DNA from 2 places in the Hydrogenophaga sp. PAMC20947 genome. Region 2 is predicted to be linked to the other one. Evidence: predicted binding sites of a transcription regulator. Region 2 holds the regulator's gene; the other holds the start of a gene.
What was found. Region 2 encodes NrdR, which represses ribonucleotide reductase genes. Its sites were predicted from a motif close to CACNANATNTNGTG; they were not measured.

Region 1 (11,039 bases), 920 kb from region 2:
GCAGCAACTGCCCGATGCCGAGCGTGATGGTGGCCGGCGCCAAACCGATCCAGACCCATTGCGATAACACCATCGCGGCGTCGTGTTGCCCGATACCCCACACGGCCAGCCCCACCAGAGCCAAGACCGCCACAGCCAAAGGCCACCCGAGCATGAGCACCAGCAAGCTGGCGCCCGAGAGCTGGATTTGCAAACCTTGCGGCATCTGCTGCGGCAACAGCCACAGCCAGGGCAACACCACAACAGCGGCCAGCGCCGGCGTGAGCAACGGCCCTTGCAGCATGCGCCATGGGCGCAAAGAAAGCGCCGCCGCCAACGACAGCAACGCCAGCACAGTTTCAATTGAGGTCAACATGGGCAACCAGTATGGCCGACCTGCCGGGGCAAGGCGTTGACTTCGGTCAAGTGGCCCCCGCCACGACCCTGGTGAGCTTCTGTTGGCGTGTCCACCTGCCCATCCCTACCAACCAGGTTCCGCCCCGTCCAGAAGGGGGGCAACGAGCCTCGCGGGGGTGAGCGGAGGTACTGTGGCCGCCCTCACGCAGCACACCGTCTCAGACCGACTTGCATTCACCGAGAGAACAAGGCAAGAGGCCGCAGACAGTGCATAGGCACAGCAAGGCCGAACAACGCAGTGATCCCCTTGAAAGCCAACCGGCATCAACCCATGCCGGGCAGTTTGGGCATGCCCTTCATGCCGCCCATTTTTTTCATCATCTTCATGAGGCCGCCACCCTTCATCTTCTTCATCATGCCCTGCATCTGGTCAAACTCCTTGAGCAGGCGGTTGACTTCCTGGACATGCACGCCCGCGCCCGCCGCGATGCGCCGCTTGCGCGTGGCCTTGATGATTTCAGGCTTCATGCGCTCCCTGAGGGTCATGCTGCAAATGATGCCCTCCTTGCGCTTGATGTCTTTCTCGGCGCGGGTCAGATCAGCCTCGGTGGCCTTGGCGCCCATGTTGCCAGGCAGCTTGTCCATCAAGCTCGAGAGTCCACCCATCTGTTTCATCTGGCGGATCTGATCCAGAAAGTCGTTCAGGTCAAACCCTGAGCCACTCTTGACCTTGGCCGCCAACTTCTGCGCTGCCGCCATGTCCACGCCCGCAGTCACCTGCTCGACCAGGGCCAGGATATCGCCCATGCCCAGGATGCGGCCAGCGTGGCGCTCGGCGTCGAACACTTCCAACCCATCGATCTTCTCGGACACACCCGCAAACTTGATGGGGGCACCCGTCACCTGGCGCACCGACAAAGCCGCACCGCCGCGCGAGTCACCATCGGTCTTGGTCAGGACAATGCCGGTCAGCGGCAGAGCGGCGCCAAACGCCTTGGCCGTGTTCATCGCATCCTGGCCCTGCATGGCGTCCACCACAAACAGGGTTTCCACCGGATTCAGGATCTTGTGCAGTTCCTGAATCTCACGCATCAACACTTCGTCAATGGCCAGGCGACCGGCCGTGTCCACCAGCAACACATCAAAGTAGTGCTTGCGCGCGTAATCGATGGCAGCACGCGCGATGTCGGCCGGCTTCTGGTCCGCCGAACTGGGAAACCATTCAGCGCCGGCCTGCGCCGTCACGGTTTTGAGCTGCTCGATGGCCGCTGGGCGGTACACGTCACCCGAGACGGTGAGCACCTTTTTCTTGCGCTTTTCGATCAGGTGTTTGGCCAGCTTGGCGGTGGTGGTCGTTTTACCGGCACCTTGCAGACCCGCCATCAGGATCACCGCAGGCGGCTGGGCAGCCAGGTTGAGATCCGCCACCCCCTTGCCCATGGTCGCCGCCAGCTCGCGGTTGACGATGGCCACCATGGCCTGGCCCGGTGTGAGCGAGCCCACCACCTCTTGGCCCAACGCCTTTTCCTTGACCCGCGCGATGAAATCGCGCACCACTGGCAAAGCCACGTCGGCCTCCAGCAAGGCCATGCGAACCTCGCGCAGCATGTCGGTGACATTGCTCTCGGTGATGCGGGCCTGGCCACGCATCTCCTTGACGATGCGAGACAAACGGTCGGAAAGGGCTGATGCCATGGTGGAGGGTGCTCGGATGGAGGTGAGTGGCGGCTGCGACACAGGCTGAGTGCCCGCGACAGGGGAAACACAGTACCCTGCCAGCGCGGGGAGCGCGGGGCGAGCTGGGCCGTTAAACTGTAAGAAGGATTTTAGCTGCGGCGCTCCGAACTGGGGGCGCCGCCTTTTCGCCCACACCCATTTGCGCACAATGCCCCTGTTGTCCGTCCTCTCTGTCCATCCCCTTGCGAGCGCCTTGTCAGTCGGCGCTGCGTTGGCGTATGCGGCGCTGGCAGGCCTGCACAACCGTGTCACGCCCATCCAGGCACGCGGCCTGCTCTCTGCTGCCTGGATACTGCACCTGCTCGTGCTGCTTGTCAGCCTCACGACCCACCCCGTGCGCTTTGGATTCGCGCCCGCTCTGTCGGTCACCGCCTGGTTGCTGCTCACGGTCTATCTGGTGGAAAGCCGCCTGTATCCCCAGTTGCGCGCCCGCTGGACGCTGGCCATCATGGGCATGGTTGTGGTCCTCATCGCACTGGTGTTCCCCGGCACCCACCACCCCAGCCTGCCGTCGCACTGGATGCCCCTGCATTGGGCCCTGGGTATCGCCGCCTACGGCCTGGTCGCAGCAGCTGTTGTTCACGCGTGGTTGATGCAGCGCGCAGAAAAGGCCATGCGCATGGGCACAACGCTGGACACCGCCATGCCCCTGCTCACCCTGGAGCGCCTCACCTTCCGCTTTGTCGGGGCTGGCTTTGTATTGCTCAGTGCGACCCTGCTGGTGGGCGGCTGGTTCTCCGAGGTGATCAACCAGCGCTGGGTCTGGGACCACAAATCCGCCTTCTCGGTGTTGTCCTGGCTGGTCTTGGGTGTCTTGCTGCTGGGGCGCTGGCGTCTGGGCTGGCGAGGGCGCACCGCCGTTCGCATGCTTTACCTCAGTGCGGGCTTGCTGCTGCTGGGCTATGTCGGCTCGCGCTTCGTGCTCGAAGTAATTCTCCACCGCGCCTGATGACCTGGTCCTTTTCATGAAATACCTACTGGTTCTGAGCGTTGTTCTGATCGGCTTCTGGGTCTGGCGCAACAACCGCCGCGAAGACATCCAACGTCAGCGCCCTTCCCGGCCAGAGCCCACCGCCCTGCCAGTCAACATGGTGGCTTGCCTGCATTGCGGCACCCATTTACCTGAAACAGAGTCCGTCAAAGGTCCTCGCGGCCACTACTGCTCAACCGAGCACCGGCAGCAAGACGAACAGGCTGCGCCCTGACACGGCCGGCCTGACGCCGCACCGCCCCTATGGCCACCGACCCCCACCCCACCCAAGCGCCTTCCTGGTTTTCCAGCCTGGAAGACACGGGTGTGCACAGCCGGACACAGCGCCGCCACGCCTTCGATCGCCTGTGGCGCGCCTTTCTGCGCGCCCGGGTTTTGGTGTCACTGGTCCTGCTGGGTCTGCAACTGTTCCAGATGTTCAACCAGTCGGGTGGGCCCACGTGGCTGGTGGGTGCCGCATCGCTGCACCTCTCCCTCACATTGGCCGTGTGGTTCTGGTGGCCTCAGTTCGGTGGCTCCGCCGTCGATCGCTGGCGTTGGTCGCTGACGATCGGGGTGGACCTGCTCGCCTTTGCGGTTTTGCAAACCTTCCAGCAGAGCGGTTTCAACTACACACCCCTGTTTTTTCTGCCCGTCTTGCTGGCCTCCATCCTCGGCTCACTCACGGTCGCGCTGGCCACCGCAGCGGCGGTCACGTTGATTTTGCTGGCAGACGCCAGTTTCAGTGCCACCTTGCTGAGCGACGTCTCCACCACGAGCTTTCTGCAGGCGGGTCTGAGTGGCACCGGGTTTTTCCTGGTCGCCCTGCTGGCCAGCCAGCTCGCAGCGCGTCTGGCACGCGAAGAAATCCTCTCACGCGCCAGCCAGGCCGCAGCGCGCACACAGGCAGAAGTCAATGAGCTGGTGATCGAAAGCCTGAGTGAGGGTGTGCTGATTGTGGATCCCCATGGCGTGGTCCGCAACGCCAACCCAGCCGCCAAATCCATGCTGATGGGAGAGCCCACGCCCCGGGCCGCCAAACTGCTGCTGTCGGCGCGAGACGGTTGGGAAGGCCTGGCGCATCTGGTCAATGAGACTTTTGTTCGGGGCCAATCCATGGAGGCCGAAGTTCAGGTGAACATCGACAACTTCACCACGCACCGCTTTTTCGCCCGCACGCGCCTCACCCAGACACACGAAGACGCACACCCCTCGCTGTGCGTGCTGTTTCTCGAAGACCTGCGCGAAGTCGAGGCCCGTGTGAGAACCGAAAAGCTGGCCTCCATGGGCCGCATGTCGGCCGCTGTGGCCCACGAGATCCGCAACCCTCTCTCGGCGATCACGCAGGCCAATGCCCTGCTCGACGAAGAAGTCTCCGATCCCGGACAAAAGCGGCTGACCCACATGATCGATCAAAACGCGCAACGGCTGTCGCGCATCGTGGACGACATCCTGAACGTGGCCCGCGTGCGCCCCAGCGAACACGCGCCGCTGACTGCCGCCCTGCCGCTGGACGTGTCCGTGCGCCAGACCGCACAGGAATGGCTGCGCCAGAATCCCGCCAAGGGTGTGGTCAGCGTGCACCTGCACGCTCCGAATGCCCACGTGGCCTTTGACCCCGACCACCTGCGCCGGGTACTCATCAACCTGCTGGACAACGCCTTGCGCCATGCCAGTGGATCCAGTGCCTCCGTGCGCCTGATCACACAGCCCAATGGGCCCGACCGGGTCAGGGTTTCCGTCTGGAGCGACAGCCAGCCCCTGGAGCCCAGCGTTCTGCGCCACCTGTTCGAGCCGTTCTTTTCGTCCGAAAGCCGCTCCAGCGGACTGGGCCTCTACATCTGCCGCGAGTTGTGCGAGCGCTACGATACCCACATCGCCTACCAGCGCAGCCGCCTGGATCAAATGGAAGGCAATGAGTTCTATCTCTTGATACCCAGCACGTCGGGCGCCCGCCAACCCGTCCAGCAAAGCCTGTCGTACCCGGTTGACTCGGTTCCCGGATTCACCCGCCCGCCCGGCCACACCCTGGCGGGGCCGCCGTCCCTCTCCACCCTGTAGGGACCCAGATCCATGCCTTCTGATCAAATTGCTGCCATTCTGGTCGTCGACGACGAGCCCGATCTGCGCACCCTCTACGAGCTCACCCTGTTGCGCGAGGGTCACGACCTGACCTGCGCCGCCGATCTGCAAGAAGCCCGCGCCTGCCTGGCGCAACGCAATTTTGACGTGCTCATCACCGACATGCGTTTGCCGGACGGCCTCGGGCTGGAGCTGTTGCGCGAAATATCAGGCCAACAACGGCGCGAAACCTGCATCGTCATCACCGCCTATGGTTCGGCCGAAAATGCTGTCGAGGCGCTCAAATCAGGCGCCTTCGACTACCTCACCAAACCGGTTGACCTCAAGCAACTCCGGGGGGCCGTGGCCGCCGCGCTGCAAAGCCAGCGCCAGGTCTCAGGCGGGCTGACAGCAACCCAGCCCACCCGGGCCCCGGGCGTGCCGCTCGCCCCGGCGCCACCACCATCAGGCGTTCAGGCACTGGCCCGCATCGTCGGCGCCTCACCGGCGATGGAACAGATACGGCACCGGATCGAAAAAGTGTCCTCCAGCATGGCGCCGGTGCTGATCCTTGGCGAGTCCGGGACCGGCAAGGAACTGGTGGCCCGTGCCGTGCACGACTGCAGCCACCGCTCAACAGGCCCGTTTGTCGCGGTCAACTGTGGCGCCATCCCCGACAACCTGATCGAGGCCGAGTTCTTTGGTGCCCGCAAGGGTGCCTACACCGGCGCATCCCAGGACCGGGAGGGCTACTTTCAAGCGGCCAAGGGCGGCACGCTCTTCCTCGACGAAATCGGAGACCTCCCGCTGGCCATGCAGGCCAAGCTCCTGCGCGTCATCCAGGAACGCCGGGTTCGCCCACTGGGTGGTGTGCAGGAAGAAAACGTGGACGTGCGTCTGGTGAGCGCCACCCATCGGGATCTGGCCGCGCTGGTCAAGTCGGGCGATTTCCGGCAAGACCTGTTCTACCGCCTCAACGTCATCGGCTTGCGCACCCCACCCCTGCGTGAGCGCCGGGAAGACCTGCCGTTGCTCGCACGCGTGTTGCTGGAGCGCATTTGCAACGAATCGGGTCACCCGGCCCCCCACCTGTCTCCGCAGGCCATGGACTGGCTACAAAACTGTGAGTTGGCGGGCAACGTGCGCGAGCTCGAAAACCTGCTCCAGCGAGCGCTGGCCCTGAGCACAGGCCCCAACCTCGAACCTTCGGACTTCGCTGATCCGTCCGATCCGCCCCCTGAAGCAACACCCGATCGCCCGGCCACGAGCGACGACGCACCCGATGCAACAACAGAGGCCCCGCCTGACATACCGTCAGACCTTCAATCCTTCCTCGATGACCAGGAGCGCCAGGTGCTGCTCAAGGCCCTGAAGGAAACCGACTTCAACCGAACCGCTGCGGCGGCCAGACTGGGCCTGAACCTGCGCCAGATGCGCTACCGCATCCAGCGCCTGGGCATCGAAGCGCCCACCCCCGATGGCGATCCATTCTGATGCCTTGACGCACGTTGCGCCGCTGTGGGACGGCGGTTGGCTGCGCATGGCGCGGCACAGCCCCTCGCCCAACTGGGGTCCGCGACCGATCGGCGCCTGCATCGACCTGCTCGTGGTGCACTCCATCAGCCTCCCACCGGGTGTCTACGGAGGCCCACAGGTCGAGCAACTGTTCACCAACCAGCTGGACTGGGACGCCCACCCCTACTTCGATTCGATCCGCGGCATGGAAGTGTCGGCCCACTTCTTCCTGCGCCGCGACGGCGAACTGGTGCAGTTCGTCGATGCCGATGCACGGGCCTGGCACGCAGGCGCGTCCGAATGGCGGGGGCGCTGCAACTGCAACGACGATTCGATTGGCATCGAACTCGAGGGCCTGGAGGGGGGTGACTTCGAAGAGGCCCAGTACCAGCGACTCGGTGAGCTCTGCCGTGCGTTGCAAGCGCGCTATCCCGTACAACACATTGCCGGCCATGAGCACATTGCTCCGGGGCGCAAACGAGACCCCGGCCCTGGTTTCGATTGGGTGCGTTTTCAAGGGGACCTGGGCTGGAATCCCGCCAGCTTCCCTCCTGTACCCGGACCGCGGCCAAGCACGACCTGACCGCCAGGGGGTAACCGGGCCGAACCATCCGATCGCCAGAAGCGGCGGGGCATTCACCGCAAAACTCGACTGGAAACCGCCGTTTATCTGACCCCCAAGAACAGGGGGAAGACCGCGCAAGGACTCGTCCGCACAGCCCTTGACCAACAGTTGTCAACGCGCCTCCCGCCTCAGCACCACAGAATTGAATCCATGCACGCCTGGATCAAAAAAATTTTGTAAACACTACCGGTAGTGGGTTGAAGCATCTCGACACACCAGATATAGTGTGTGCTGCGCGAATCCTTCGCCCCCCTGGAACTTCTGCCCCGCCCTCAGGCGGCGGTTCGACACGTCTGTTCCAGGTCCGGACACAGCCAGCGAATCCGCGAGTAGCCGGGGCACGCATCCGCCGCCCATCCCAATAAACGACAGAAAGAGGACCATGCAGACCGCCACCCCTTCCACCACGCCAGCAGCCACCACCGCCACCGCCCATTCCGCGTCTGCTGCCACGGGCCAGCGCGGGAGCACCGCTTCTGCGGCCTTCACCCAGTACCAGATCATCCGTCGCAATGGGGCCGTGGTGGCCTTTGAGCCCAGCAAGATCGCGGTGGCGATGATGAAAGCGTTCCTCGCCGTGCATGGCACCCAGGGCGCAGCATCGGCCAGCGTGCGCGAGAGTGTGGACGATCTGACCCAGACCGTGGTGCGCGCCCTCATGCGCTCGCGCCCCGGTGGTGGCACCTTCCACATTGAAGACGTACAGGACCATGTTGAGCTGGGCCTCATGCGCAGCGGCAACCACGAAGTTGCCCGCGCCTATGTGCTGTACCGCGAGCGCCGCAGCCAGGAGCGGGCCCACCAGGTGGAGGCAGCACAACCCGTGTCGTCCGCTGCGATTCACGTGCTCGACAACGGCCAGCGCATTCCACTCGACTTGGCCCGTCTGCACGGCCTGATCGAAGATGCCTGCAAAGGTCTGGGTCAGGACGTCAAGGCCGAGCCTATTGTGGCCGAGACCATGCGCAACCTGTACGACGGCGTGCCCATCGAGGAGGTCTACAAGGCCTCCATCCTCGCCGCACGCACCCTCATCGAGCGCGATCCCGACTACACCTACGCCACCGCCCGCCTGCTGCTGCACACCATCGTCAAGGAAGTCATTGGCGAAGAAGTGCCCTCCAGCGAAATGGGCGCACGTTACGCCGAATACTTCCCGTTGTTCATCAAGAAGGGCATCAAAAACGACCTGCTCGATGAAAAACTGCAGCAGTTCGATCTGGCCCGCCTGGGCGCCGCCCTCAAGCCTGAGCGCGACCTGCAGTTCGACTACCTTGGCCTTCAAACCCTGTACGACCGCTATTTCCTGCATGTGCGCAAAACCCGCATCGAGCTGCCACAGGCCTTTTTCATGCGCGTGGCCATGGGCCTGTCGCTCAATGAGATCGACCGTGAAGCCCGCGCCATCGAGTTCTACGAAATCCTGTCTTCGTTCGACTTCATGTCGAGCACGCCCACGCTGTTCAACAGCGGCGGCCTGCGATCGCAGCTCTCCAGCTGCTACCTGACCACGGTGCCCGACGAGCTCGACGGCATCTACGAGTCCATCAAGGAAAACGCCCTGCTCTCCAAGTTCGCCGGCGGCCTGGGAAACGACTGGACGCGCGTGCGCGCCATGGGCGCCCACATCAAGGGTACCAACGGTGAATCGCAAGGCGTCGTGCCTTTTCTCAAAGTGGTGAACGACACCGCTGTGGCGGTGAACCAGGGCGGCAAGCGCAAGGGCGCTGTCTGCACCTACCTGGAAACCTGGCACCTCGACATCGAAGAATTCCTGGAGTTGCGCAAGAACACCGGCGATGATCGCCGCCGCACCCACGACATGAACACGGCGAACTGGATCCCCGACCTGTTCATGAAACGCGTGATGGAAAAAGGCAACTGGAGCCTGTTCTCCCCCAACGATGTGCCAGATCTGCACGACCTCTTTGGCGCTGACTTCGAAAAGGCCTACGTGGCCTATGAAGAAAAGGGCGTGCGAGGCGAGATCAAGCCCTTTCGCCAGGTGCCTGCCACCGACATGTGGCGCAAGATGCTCTCCATGCTGTTCGAAACCGGCCATCCCTGGATCACCTTCAAGGACCCTTGCAACATTCGCTCACCGCAGCAACACGCCGGGGTGGTGCACAGCTCCAACCTCTGCACCGAGATCACACTCAACACCAGTGACACGGAAACCGCGGTGTGCAACCTGGGCTCGATCAACCTCAAGCAACACCTGAAAGACGGCCAGATCGACCACGAAAAACTGCAGCGCACCATCAAGACCGCGATGCGCATGCTCGACAACGTGATCGACATCAACTTCTACGCGGTCAAGAAGGCGCGGGATTCCAACATGCGCCACCGCCCCGTGGGCATGGGCATCATGGGCTTCCAGGACGCCTTGTACGAGATGCGCATTCCCTACGCGTCCAACGAAGCGGTGGCTTTCGCCGACACGTCCATGGAGGCGGTCTGCTACTACGCCTATTGGGCCTCCACCGAACTGTCCCGAGAGCGCGGGCGCTACGCCAGCTACAAAGGCTCGTTGTGGGACCAGGGCATCTTGCCGCTGGACACACTGGACATGCTGGCCCATGAGCGCGGCGGTTATGTCGATGTCGATCGTTCGACCACGCTCGACTGGGACGCTTTGCGCCAGAAGATCGCCACCGACGGCATGCGCAACTCCAACTGCGTGGCCATCGCCCCGACCGCCACCATCTCCAACATCATCGGCGTTGACGCCTCCATCGAGCCCTGCTTCGGCAACCTCTCGGTAAAGTCCAACCTCTCCGGCGAGTTCACCGTCATCAACGGTTACCTGGTCAAAGACCTCAAGCGCCTGGGCCTGTGGGACGACGTGATGGTCATGGACCTCAAACACTTCGATGGCTCACTGCGCCAGATCGACCGCGTGCCACAAGACGTCAAGGCCTTGTACGCCACGGCGTTTGAAGTCGAGCCATTGTGGCTGGTAGAAGCCGCAGCGCGTCGCCAGAAGTGGATCGACCAGGCACAAAGCCTGAACATCTACATGGCCGGTGCATCGGGCAAAAAACTCGACGACACCTACAAGCTTGCTTGGCTGCGCGGCTTAAAAACCACCTACTACCTGCGCACAACATCTGCCACGCAAGCAGAGAAGTCCACAGGCCGCACCGGGCAGCTCAATGCCGTGTCCGCGCACACGCCTGAAGCCACCGCAAGTGCCCCCCCAACGCAACAAGAATCCTTCTCGTCGGAACCTGCGACCGACATCAAGTTTTGCGCTATCGACGACCCTGGTTGCGAAGCTTGTCAGTGATGCCGCAACGACACCGCGTGTGACTTGAAGTGTTGAACATCACCGATTCGATGCAACACCGCAACACAAATTCACCACCACACGCGTGTGTCCTTGGCATTTCTTTCCGACACTTCGATAATTCAATGAATTGGACAACTCTATGCTGACCTGGGACGATCAAATCACGCCCGCCTCGAAGACCGCTGCGACTCCCCTGCCACCCCAGTTCAAGGGTGCGCAAGCAACACCGTCCCCCTCCCACTCTGAAGCCGCTGCCGCTGCATCAACAGCTTCGACGTCAACAGCGCGCCGCATCAACGCGGCCGACAAGCGCATCATCAATGGTCAGACCGACGTCAACCAGCTGGTGCCGTTCAAGTACAAGTGGGCCTGGGAAAAATACCTCGCTACCTGCGCCAACCACTGGATGCCGCAGGAAGTGAACATGAGCCGCGACATCGCGCTCTGGAAAGACCCCAACGGCCTGACCGAAGACGAACGCCGCATCGTCAAGCGCAACCTCG
Region 2 (11,039 bases):
CCGTGGGTTCCTTGGCAAACAGACTGTTCACCCCTGTTGGGGTCGACATATAGCCATAGACATTCGCCAGCATTTTGTGAGATGGGGTGCCGTTGCTGGGCGTCAGACTGGTGATGAAGTTGTTGAAGTTCGTCCGGTGTGTGCCCGAAAATACTTTGACACTGTTGATTGCGCCTGCACTCAGCGTGGATTGATCGTTTCGTTGGTCCGACGGGCGCGAGTATCGCCCGTTGTCCCACATGGTTTGCCAGCCCAGGCGAATCCGGTCATCGACAATGATGCCTTTGGTGCCGGCAGTGGGGTTTCCAAACGTGTTGATCATGGCCGCTTTCAGGCTGGTCATGCGGGTGGGGATGTCCCAACCCATGCTGCCCGAATCGTCCACCGATACGATGATGTTGGGTGCAGGCTCCCGGGCTCCAGCGCCAGGAGGGGTCTGGCTGAAGGTCATCTGCCCGGCGTGCGCCGAGCTGGTGGCCATCAAGAGAATGGCCGCTGCGGCCAAGTGGTGTCGTTTGAAACGATTCATGGCTGGAATTCCTGTTTTCATCTTTTTCTCCCACTTAAGAGCCGGTGGAGACATTGGGCACAAACAACGAGCGGAGCACCACGCGTGTACCCGGTTTGAGGCCGTTCACCATGGCCGTGATCCGGTAAACAAAGGGTTGGCTGTCGGCCGGTATGGGCACACCCGCAACGGGTACGCCTACCGCAGAATCTGTGTTGTAGGGCAATACCTCAACCCAATACCAGGCGGCAAAGTTGCCATCTGCGCGTTGCCTCAGCAGCGGGTTGCCGGTTTGTCCGGTGCTGTCTGACAGGTTGGCGCGGGTGTACTGCCCGTAGTTCGCGGGCACGCCGGCCGCTGTCATGGCGGTCACTCTGGCCGCGTCGTTCCACCAGTTTGCGCCCAAGGCCAAGTCGGTGGCCGGATCGGAAATGCAGATGCCGTTGCGGCACTGTGCGCCTGCGAGATTGGCCACGGCATCGTCGAGATCGTAGGTTTTTGTGGATGGAAAGAAGGGCAAGCTGTTGCCGCGGTCCCTGCAGCCGTCAAATCCGGCATCCGTGCGGCAAAGCGCGCCGCCCAATAAGGTGCCGCGGATATCCGTTTCGGCGTCTCCAATGAGGGCTTCTGCCGCCGTATAGGCACGCTGGTAGTCGCTTTCGTTGCCCACCAGCGACTCGTTGAGCCAGTTGGTGCGGGAGGCGCTCAACACGAGGATGGTGCCCAGCAAGAGCATCACCATCACCACGATGAGCGAAATCCCCCGTTGTGATTGGGTAGGGCGGAGTGAATGGCGGGTCATGACAGGGACTGGAGGTTGCGCAGGGTGAAGACCTGCCGGAACACGCGGCGGATGCGTCCGTCGTCTGCGATGTTTTCGTTGTTGCAGCCCACCGTGACCTGGCCACCTGTGGCGTTGTTGGCCGTGGTGCCCGTCATGCGCACACAGACTTGAACCGCCTCGACTGCGGTCCAGTCGGCGACGGTGTTCGCAGCGCGGTACTGGAGCTGGCTGGGTGTCACGCCTGCCACACGCACCGCGTACCAGAACTGAAGGTCTTCGACGTTGTCCAGGAAAGGTTGGTTTTGCGCGGCCGCAGCGCCCGTGACCGGTGTAGCGCACCGGAATGCGCCGGCCAAGACCTGGAAGATGCTGGTGATGTTGGTGGCGGTTGCGTCGGGTGTTTGACCGAAACAGTTGCTCACGCCGGCGGCACCATTGGGCGAAACGCTGTAACTCACCGTGAGCTCGTCGGGCGCACCGTTGGTGCCGGAGACGGAAACGGGACTGGCCGCAACAGGGATCACCCCCGCAATGCCTGAGTAGGTGCCCAGGTACTTGAACTTGCCGAAGCCGCTTTCCACCACCGGCACAGCACCCGCCTGTTTCAACTGACGGCCAATGACCCGCATGACGGTGGCGGCGTCTTGTTGGAGGCGCACGGTGTCGCTGACCGTGGTGGTGGCAACGCGGTTGTATATCAGGGTGCCGACGGCGGCGATGGACACCAGCAGGCCGATGGTGATGCCCACCATCAACTCCACAAGCGTGACGCCGCGCTGCTTGTGCATCGCCCCCGTGGGTCGGCTGAATGATTTTTGGCGGATCATAGTGGTCGGATCACGGTCAGGTGACACAGCGAATTGGCGGGGCAGGCCACGCCAGCTACATTGGTGTTGGTGGCGAATGGCGCCACATAGTCCGCCAGATCGGCGTCTGCGGCCGTACTCTGGTTGTTCGTCCAGCTCACCAGCACGCCGAACTGCCGGGTATCGTCGGGGGATGCAAAAACGCGAGCATCACCGCCTGGCAGAGCAGTAGAAAGGGTTGCCTTCCATTGGGCTATATCGAAGGCGGCGAGCTGGGCGGCGGTACAGGCGGCGGTGTTGCAGTCCACGGGTGCAGCAGCGGCAGCACCGAAATCCACCAGGTAAGGATTGGGCGCCAGGGACTGGGCCTCAACGTTGAGCTTCATGCGTTCCTGGATGTCACTGGACATGCGGATGGCGGCGGCACGGGCATTGGTCAACCGGGTATCGGTCAAGGTACGGGTCTGTATGCCCGCCAGGCCGAGAATGCCCAGGGCCAAAACCAACAAAGCCACCAGGGACTCGATCAGGCTGATGCCGCGCTGTGCACGGCGCAAAGTCGGGGTTTTCATGGAATGGTCGCGCATGGGTTTATGGGCACTCGCCGGTGCCGGTCGTGCGGTTCACCCGAAGCAGGATGCTGAGGGCCAGACTCGCGCAACCAATCGAGCTTGAGTTGTTCACAGGCCCGAACCTCAGGGTCTGAAAAGCATTGGGTGCCTGGCCGAAATTGTTGATGACAATGGTGTCGGGCGTTCCGCCATTGCTGGTGATGGAAACGCTGGGTTGCACATCGGTGGTTTGCAACAACAGGTCGTCAGTGGGGTTCGGGCCCGGCTCTAGGGTGAGGTTGCTGTTGACGTCCCGGAATACCTGCCATCCGCAACCCCAATTGTTGGTCGCGCATCCGACCTGCCGCCTAATGACAACTTGTTGGTTGGATCGAATGGCTTCGACCCGGGCCAATTGCAGGCTGGCATTGAATTCGTCTACGGCCGCGTCGACCCGGTAGCGTTCAAAGAAACTTTGAAAGCTGGGCGCTGCCAGAGCAGTCAGGACGCCCATGATGCCAATGGCCACCATCAGTTCAATCAGTGTGAAGCCTGATTGCAGTGTTGCGGAGCGACGGATGCCGGAGGGGTAAACGGGTGACATGGTGCAAATGTAGTCCCCCCTGTTTGGGTGGGAACGGTCAGGGGCCGACCGGGCGCAATCACGCGACGGGCGGTCATAAGTATTCGCTTTTGTGACGGAAATCACTCAGCGTTTCACCTCATCCACCAGCGCACGGAAGTCATCGATGTCTTCGAAACTTCGGTACACGCTGGCAAAGCGGATGTAGGCGATCTTGTCGAGCTTTTTGAGTTCGCGCATGACCATTTCACCCATTTTGTGGGCGGGGACTTCGCGCACACCGAGGTTGAGCAGTTTCTCCTCGATGCGCTCGATCGCCGCGTCCACCTGTTCGGTGCTGACGGGCCGTTTGCGCAGGGCGAGCGCAAACGATGCGCGCAGCTTGGCGGGAATGTAGTCGACCCGGCGACCGTCTTTCTTCACCACGGCCGGGAAGCTGACTTCGGGTCGTTCGTAGGTGGTGAACCGTTTTTCGCAATGGCCACATTGGCGTCGGCGGCGAATGAAGTCGGCGTCTTCAGATATGCGGGTCTCCACAACCTGGGTTTCGAGGTGGCCGCAAAATGGGCATTTCATGGTCTGACTACCCTGAAGGAAGTGGAGCTGCTTCCCGGTATCCCTGAAAAGCAACCTCGCCAATGGAGCGCCCCAGCCGGGCTGTCGATGCCAAAAGCTGGGGCGGGGACTTTGCCGTCAAGCCTTTTGGGCTGAGATCTTATTTGTAGACAGGGAAGCGCGCGGTCAGGGCGTTGACCTTGGCTCGCACCGTTTCGATGTTGGCCGCATCGCGCGGGTTGTCCAGCACGTCAGCGATCAGGTGGGCTGTTGCTCGGGCCTCTTCGTCCTTGAAGCCGCGAGTGGTCATGGCGGGGGTGCCGATGCGCACGCCGCTGGTGACCATGGGCTTTTCGGGGTCGTTGGGGATCGCGTTTTTGTTGATGGTCATGTGGGCGCTGCCCAGCACGGCCTCGGCTTCCTTGCCGGTGATGCCTTTGGAGCGCAGGTCGACGAGCATAAGGTGGCTCTCGGTGCGGCCGCTGACGATGCGCAGACCGCGCTCGGTCAGGGTTTCAGCGACGATCTGGGCATTTTTCAACACCTGGGCCTGGTAGACCTTGAATTCAGGGGCGAGCGCCTCCTTGAAGGCCACGGCCTTGGCTGCGATCACATGCATCAGGGGGCCGCCCTGCAGGCCGGGGAAGATCGCGCTGTTGATGGCTTTTTCAAACTGGGCCTTCATCAGGATGATGCCGCCGCGAGGGCCGCGCAGGCTCTTGTGGGTGGTGGAGGTCACCACATCGGCGTGGGGCACGGGGTTGGGATACACGCCAGCGGCAATCAGGCCGGCGTAGTGCGCCATGTCGACCATGAAGATCGCGCCCACGTCTTTGGCCACCTTCGCAAAGCGTTCGAAGTCGATGCGCAGGCTGTAGGCCGAAGCGCCGGCGATGATGAGCTTGGGTTTGGATTCGTGGGCCTTGCGCTCCATCGCGTCGTAGTCAATGGCTTCGTTCGCATCGAGGCCATAGCTGACGACATTGAACCACTTGCCGCTCATGTTGAGGGGCATGCCGTGGGTGAGGTGACCGCCTTCGGCCAGGCTCATGCCCATGATGGTGTCGCCGGGTTTCAGGAAGGCCAGGAACACGGCTTCGTTGGCCGATGCGCCGCAATGGGGCTGCACGTTGGCAGCGTCGGCGCCAAAAATCTGCTTGACTCGATCGATGGCGAGCTGTTCTGCCACGTCCACGTGTTCGCAGCCGCCGTAGTAGCGCCGGCCGGGGTAGCCTTCGGCGTACTTGTTGGTCAGCTGCGTACCCTGCGCGGCCATGACGGCGGGCGAGGCGTAGTTTTCGCTGGCGATCAGCTCGATGTGCTGTTCCTGGCGCGCATTTTCTGCCTGGATGGCGGCAAAAATCTCGGGATCGGTTTGCTCGATGAGGATGTTGCGGTCGTACATGGTGTTGACGGTCTTGGGTAACGTGGATCCATAGCAGAGGTGCGTGGGTGCACCACTGCAAGGAGTTGCCCAGGCGAACGGCTGATCGCCCGGGCACTTGAATGTTGTCGGGCGGTACGCTTCCCAGTGGTTGTCCCGGCGGTGGCGCGAGCGCCAGCAGGGGGGCCACGTCAGCACCCAAGCATCAGAGTCTCGCTCCGGTGCCAGGGCGCCTATCGCCAGTTGCGTACCCCGCGAGTTTAGCCGAGGTGGGTGGTTGGCGTGGCGCAATCCGCAGCGGGGTCGCGCCTGTCAGGAGCGCAGGGGGGCGGTGTCGGCCGTCGGTGCCTGGGGCTTCACCAGGGCCTCGGCATCGAGGACCGGGACAATTCCAGACGCAGCGGCCGTTGACGCTTCGGTTTCTGCGGGGGCGACGACCGGAATGGGTCGGTACACCGGGAAGCTGCGGGGCATGGGTTTGCCCAGGGCCACGCTCTGAATGCGCAGGTGTTCCGCAATCACTTTGTTGATATAGCCGCTGCCATCGGTGGTGACCGCGCCCACGTACAGCTTCAGCCCTCCCTCGACGGACCCCCCAGCGCGCTGGATGCATTCGCGCAGCACCTGCGCGCCAACACGCAAATTGGTGACCGGGTCGAATGCAGCGAGCTGTCCGCCGAAATCATCGTACTTGTCGGTGTGGACCCGGGTGAGCACCTGCATCAGCCCTTGGGCGCCCACAGGACTCTGAGCAAAGGGGTTGAATCGCGACTCGATGGCCATGACCGCCAGGATCAGTGTGGGGTCGATGCGGGCCTTTTCGCCCACTTCGAAGGCTTCTGCCACCAACACACCCAGTGGCTCGGGGGCGACGCGGTATTTGCGGCTCAACCAGTAAGCCACGTTGGCTTGCTGTTTTGGTAGGGTGCTGGTGTGCAGGGCGGTGACGCGGTCGATGGCGTCTGGGTCGGGCGAAAAGGCCGCAGCGCTATCAATGGCAGGCTCATGGCGTTCTTGAAGCCAGGTGAGGGCTTGTTGTTCGATGTTTTCGCGCCAGTCGCCACGGGTCGTGAGGGTGAGGGCGCCCACCACCAGTCCGAGACCCACGAGGGCGAGGCCGTTGTGGGTCAAGTCAATGAAGCCTCTGTAGGCGTCTTGGGTGATGGTCTTCAGCGGCGCGACTTTGTGTCGCTTTTGGCCGCTATCCGTTTGGGATGTTTGGGTCATGTGTCTCTCCTGCATGTCGAGGGTCTGAGGCGTCGGGCGTGTCCCAGGATGGGGGCACGTCTGCCAAGCCTTGTGGGCCTGGCGCTCGAATCGATCTGCCTCAGGGTGGGACGACTCGGGTAAACCCGTATGGGTCAAGCCGGCGAATGTTATGTGGGGTTTCATACCAAGTCAATGGTTAAGAATGAATTTCTTATAACTTATAGATCTTAAAAGGGGTCTAAATCCGCCAGGATAAACAAAATGACTAGCGCGAAAATCAACCTGCCGGGGCGTTTCACGGGTGCGTGCAGAGGGATGGGCTTCGGTTGTGAAAGCTTCGCCGCCTGTCGGGGATGGGCACGATCAAACAACCCCATGAACGTGATTGAAAAACGTCATCGCCTCTGGGCGGAATGTGCTTGCTTCCTGCGCATCGGAGGCGTAGGCTGCATTTACCGGTCCCAGACTGGTATTGGCTGAAAGCCTTGTTTGCCGCAAATGCGGTGGTTGGGGTGATCGGTCGTTTACGGAAGCAATCTCTTGCTTCCAGGTTGGTGAGACATCTAACTCTCGCCACCAAAATCGACGGCAAGTGCAGATTGCCCGCCGTCAACCCCGGTGAGCCTGGCTCACCGGGGTTTCTTGTTTTCTGGGCTTTGCACAGCATTGGTCAAACAGCGGCGACAATAGAAGACTTGACCCGCTGCTGGTGCAGCTTGGGGTCGATTCCTCTTGTGAGCCCTGCCTTCATGTCGCTGTTTTCTTTGCGCAATCCTTTTTCCTCCACCTCTGCCCCGGAATCTGCTGTGAATCCGTCTGAATCGACCAAACCTTCGTCCACCGCGCCCCATCCTCTCGATGGGTTGACTGGTGGGGCTTTTTCCGCCCCGACATCTGGTGAGCGGGCCTCTCGTTTGCGTGACTGGCTGTTGACCGAGCCCACCCATGAGCAGATGAGCGAGGTGTACAAGGAGCTGTCCCAGCGCGATCGGGGCGCAGCCAAGCCGCTCAAGGAAAAGCTGGACGAGCTCAAGCGGCAAAAGGCTCAAGAACTGATGGCGGCCGAATGGACGCAAAAGGCTGAAGGCCTGTTGTTGCAGTCCCGTCTGAACCTGGCCGATGCCATGGCCTGGCAGCGTGATGCGGCGCGCGCTGGCGCACCTTTGTCCCGCGAGCCGCTGGCCGGGCTGAAGCAGGCGCTGACCGAGCGTGTGAAGGCTGTCGAAGATGTGCAGCATCAGGTGCAGGTCGAGCGAGAGTCTGCGGTGCTGATGGCGCAGCGCATTGAAGTCATGTCCACCAAGCCCTGGCGCGATGCCCAGCACAATGCTGACGGTTTGCGCTCGGACGTTGCAGCCTGGCAGAAGCACGCCGCCAAACTGACCGAAGACCCCCAGTGGGCGAGCGTCGAGCCCAAATTCTTGACCATGCTGGACAGCTCGCGCAGCCAGTTGCAGCTGGTCTGGGATGCTTTTGATGCTGCATTGGGGCAGGCGGTTGCGGCCGACGCCAATGCGCAGGCGCCGCTTCCAGCCGTGCCGGTGTGGGCCGACGAATTGCGTGTGGCCCGCGGAGAGCCGGCGCTGGCCGCTGCCGAGAAGGCTGCAGGGGACAAGCAGGCGAATCAGGAGCGTCGGGCCAAGGTCGTGGCAGAGCTGGAGCGCGCCTTGGGCGTGCTGGAGCGCGAGCTGGGCGAAGGGCACGGAAAAGCCACCCCGAAGGCGGCGGCCGATGTGCGGTCGGTGCTGAAGTCACATGGCCGCCTGATCGGCGTTGAGCTGGAGACGCGTGCTCATGCCGCACTGACCCAGGCGGGTGACATGGAGGATTGGCAGCGCTGGCGGGCAGACCAGCTGCGCGAAGAACTGGTCAAAAAAGCCGAGGCTTTGCTGCAGCCTCCAGAAGGGCAGCGCCTGGGCGGGCGAAAGCTGCAGGAGACCCTGCGCCAGCTCCGTGACCAGTGGAAGACCACCGATCAAGGCGGTCCTGCCAACCATGCTTTGTGGAAGCGTTTTGACGAGGCTTGCACCGAGGCCCATAAAGGTGTCGAAGTCTGGCTCGCTCAGGTGCGCCAGCAGGCAGACGCCCACAAAGCCCAGCGTCTGGCCATCATTGATGAGCTCAAGCAGTGGACCCAGGCCCACGAGAGCCACACCGAGTGGAAATCCCAGATCCGTGAACTCCATGCGTTTTCCGAGCGTTGGCGCTCAGCGGGGCATTTGAGCGAAAAAGCGTTTGCAGAGTTGCAGCCCGTGTGGAAAGCCGCGATGTCGCAGGCCCATGCCGGTCTGGAAGGGGCCCAAAAAGAGAGCCTCGATCGCCGCCGCGCGCTGATCGACGAAGCCGTGGCCTTGGGTGCTGCGCCACAGCTGCGCATTGACGCGGTCAAGGCCCTGCAGCAGCGCTGGCAAGCTGAGGCGCATGCGGTGCCTCTGGAGCGCAAGCAAGAGCAAAAACTGTGGGAGGCTTTCCGCCAGCCTCTTGATGACGCCTTTGCCCGCAAGAGCAGTGAGCGCGAACGGGCCAGTACGGAACTCAACGCTCACGATCAACGTGTGCTGGAGGCTTCTCAGGCTTTGGACGCGGCATCCGCTGCCGGCGAGGCACAGCAGATCAAGGCGGCCATGGATGCGCTGGACACTGCCTTGCGAGGTCAGGCCGAAGCCCTTGCCGCCGAAGGTGGCGCCACGAGTGCCTCAGCTGCTGGGGCAGTGGTTCCAGCCGAAGCCAGCGGAGCGGACGGCACCGAAGGTGTGCAGGCCGAGGCTGCGCAGCCAACCAAGCCGGCGCCGGCGAAAAAGCTGGTGGCGATGCGCGGCGACGACCGCCCCGGCATGAAAAAAGCGGAGCCCGCTGGGCGCGATGATCGCCGTGGCCAGGGCCGCGATGGTCGGGGTGATGCACGGGGTCCTGGTGCTGGGCGGCCTGGCCGCGGTGCACCCGGGGATACCCGTCCTTCAGGACGCTTTGACCGTTTTGACCGAGGTCCTGTGGCCCCGCGGCTGGGCGATACCGCATTCAGGGCCCAGCGCCAGGCGGTTGAGCAAGCCGAGGCGACCCTGCGCAAACTGGCCGCTCAGGCACACGGCGAAGTGCTGGTGCAGGTGCTGAAGGCCTGGGAAGAGCGCGACCCCGCTCAGTTGCCCGTGGCCCAGGCGTTGGGTGCTGGGGTGAATGCGGCGACCCGCACCCAATGGACCCAGCGGCTTTCGGCGGCGCCAGAAGCGGTGCCGGCAGAAGCCTTGCTCCGATTGGAGATGGCCGCTGAGGTGCCCACGCCGGCTGAACACCTGAGCGAGCGGCGCATGTTGCAGCTCCAGTTGCTCACCCGGCGCCACGCTGCGGCACCTGCCGAGACCTGGACCGAGGACGTGGGCCAGATGTTGGCTACGCCGTTTGATGCGGCCGCAGCGCGTCGCTTGCAAACGGCTTTGAAGGTGCTGCTCAAGCGCTGATACGGGGGGCTTGCCTTTCCCGGCCTCTCTATGGTGGGCGGGCTTGGTTGGGCTTTCCGGGTTCCTCATATCGCCGATTGGAGGGACCCCGGGGACCCCAGGTGCACTCAGCAAACCGGCTTGAAGAACCCGTCGTACAGGCGAAGAAGGGCTGGGAACTCCTGCTCGAACTTGGCGCGATTGACGAAGTACGCCTCGCAAGTCACCGCAAAAAACTCGGCCGGGTGGGTGGCGCCATAAGCATCCAGCCAGGGCCGTTCAGCGCCGAAACGCTCGGCCATGGACAGGGCCTCACGAAAATGCTGGTAAGCCTCGCTCATGGTTTCGCGCCAGTGGGTGCGGGCGGCTTCGCCGCTGAGGCTGCCCAGGCAACCGTGTGACCAGTCGGGTGCGCCGTCTGCGGGCTGGCCTACCCGGGTGCCTCGCATGTCCATTTTGTGGATGAACTCGTGGATCACGACATTGCTGCCTTGCGCAGCAGCAGCCGGTGCGCGTTGAACTTCGGTCCAGCTCAGCATCACCGGGCCGCCTTGCATGGCTTCTCCCGCCAAGGCCTCTCGGTAGTGGTGCACAACGCCACTGGCATCGGTGATTTCACGCTGCGCGACGGCTGCACCGGGTTGCACCACAATGCCGACAAAATCGTCGTACCAGTTCAAGGCGTCCAAACGATCGAGACCCACGGTCGTTTGCCCCGGACCGGGGAGGTGCAGCAGTGGCCGGCATGCTTGTGCTGCGATGGCGATCGCCATTGAATCTGTGATGGTCAGGCCGTGGGCACCGTAAAACTCTTTCTCGTGCAGGAAGTGCGCGACCAGCCGCTGCAGCATCGTTTTTTCCGCATCGGTCAGGGCATGCAAGAACGGATGGGTTCTCAGCGTGGATTGCCAAAGACGCTCAGGCAGCGCAGCAACCCGTCGCCATGGACGGGGCAGCCAGGTTTGTACCCAGTCAGGCAGCCAGACTGCCATACACCGAATGGCGTTTTAGGCCTTGTGTGGTGAGCCGCAAGTAGTCGGCCCGGGGTGGCATGGCGTTGGCGTCCCAGTCGCTGAGCACGACGCGCTCACACCCCTGGCCGAGTTCGTGCCGGTTTGCCCGGTGGGTATGGCCGTGGATCAAGGTGGTGGCACGGGCCGCAGCCAGCCATGCGAGGGCAGCTTCGCCATCCACGTCAACCCAGGCCGCTGGATCGCGGCCTGTG

Region 1: the regulator NrdR is predicted to act here: its motif matches at 7,458-7,471, upstream of E5678_RS20625 (ribonucleoside-diphosphate reductase subunit alpha).

The regions. Positions count from the first base shown of each region.
Region 1 is NZ_CP039252.1:4,523,024-4,534,062, reverse strand. Features, by position in the region: gene E5678_RS20660 (hypothetical protein) at 1-355, opposite strand, end outside; gene ffh (signal recognition particle protein) at 661-2,031, opposite strand; gene ccsA (cytochrome c biogenesis protein CcsA) at 2,222-3,022, shown strand; gene E5678_RS20645 (PP0621 family protein) at 3,039-3,278, shown strand; gene E5678_RS20640 (ATP-binding protein) at 3,308-5,104, shown strand; gene E5678_RS20635 (sigma-54 dependent transcriptional regulator) at 5,117-6,598, shown strand; gene ampD (1,6-anhydro-N-acetylmuramyl-L-alanine amidase AmpD) at 6,582-7,202, shown strand; gene E5678_RS20625 (ribonucleoside-diphosphate reductase subunit alpha) at 7,627-10,533, shown strand; gene E5678_RS20620 (ribonucleotide-diphosphate reductase subunit beta) at 10,676-11,039, shown strand, end outside.
Region 2 is NZ_CP039252.1:591,653-602,691, forward strand. Features, by position in the region: gene E5678_RS02710 (PilC/PilY family type IV pilus protein) at 1-529, opposite strand, end outside; gene E5678_RS02715 (PilX N-terminal domain-containing pilus assembly protein) at 564-1,310, opposite strand; gene E5678_RS02720 (PilW family protein) at 1,307-2,119, opposite strand; gene pilV (type IV pilus modification protein PilV) at 2,116-2,670, opposite strand; gene E5678_RS02730 (GspH/FimT family pseudopilin) at 2,690-3,253, opposite strand; gene nrdR (transcriptional regulator NrdR) at 3,359-3,808, opposite strand; gene glyA (serine hydroxymethyltransferase) at 3,948-5,192, opposite strand; ZMP/ZTP riboswitch at 5,253-5,428, opposite strand; gene E5678_RS02745 (lytic transglycosylase domain-containing protein) at 5,484-6,398, opposite strand; gene E5678_RS22555 (hypothetical protein) at 7,051-7,350, opposite strand; gene E5678_RS02750 (DUF349 domain-containing protein) at 7,334-9,835, shown strand; gene E5678_RS02755 (M90 family metallopeptidase) at 9,943-10,806, opposite strand; gene E5678_RS02760 (UDP-2,3-diacylglucosamine diphosphatase) at 10,787-11,039, opposite strand, start outside.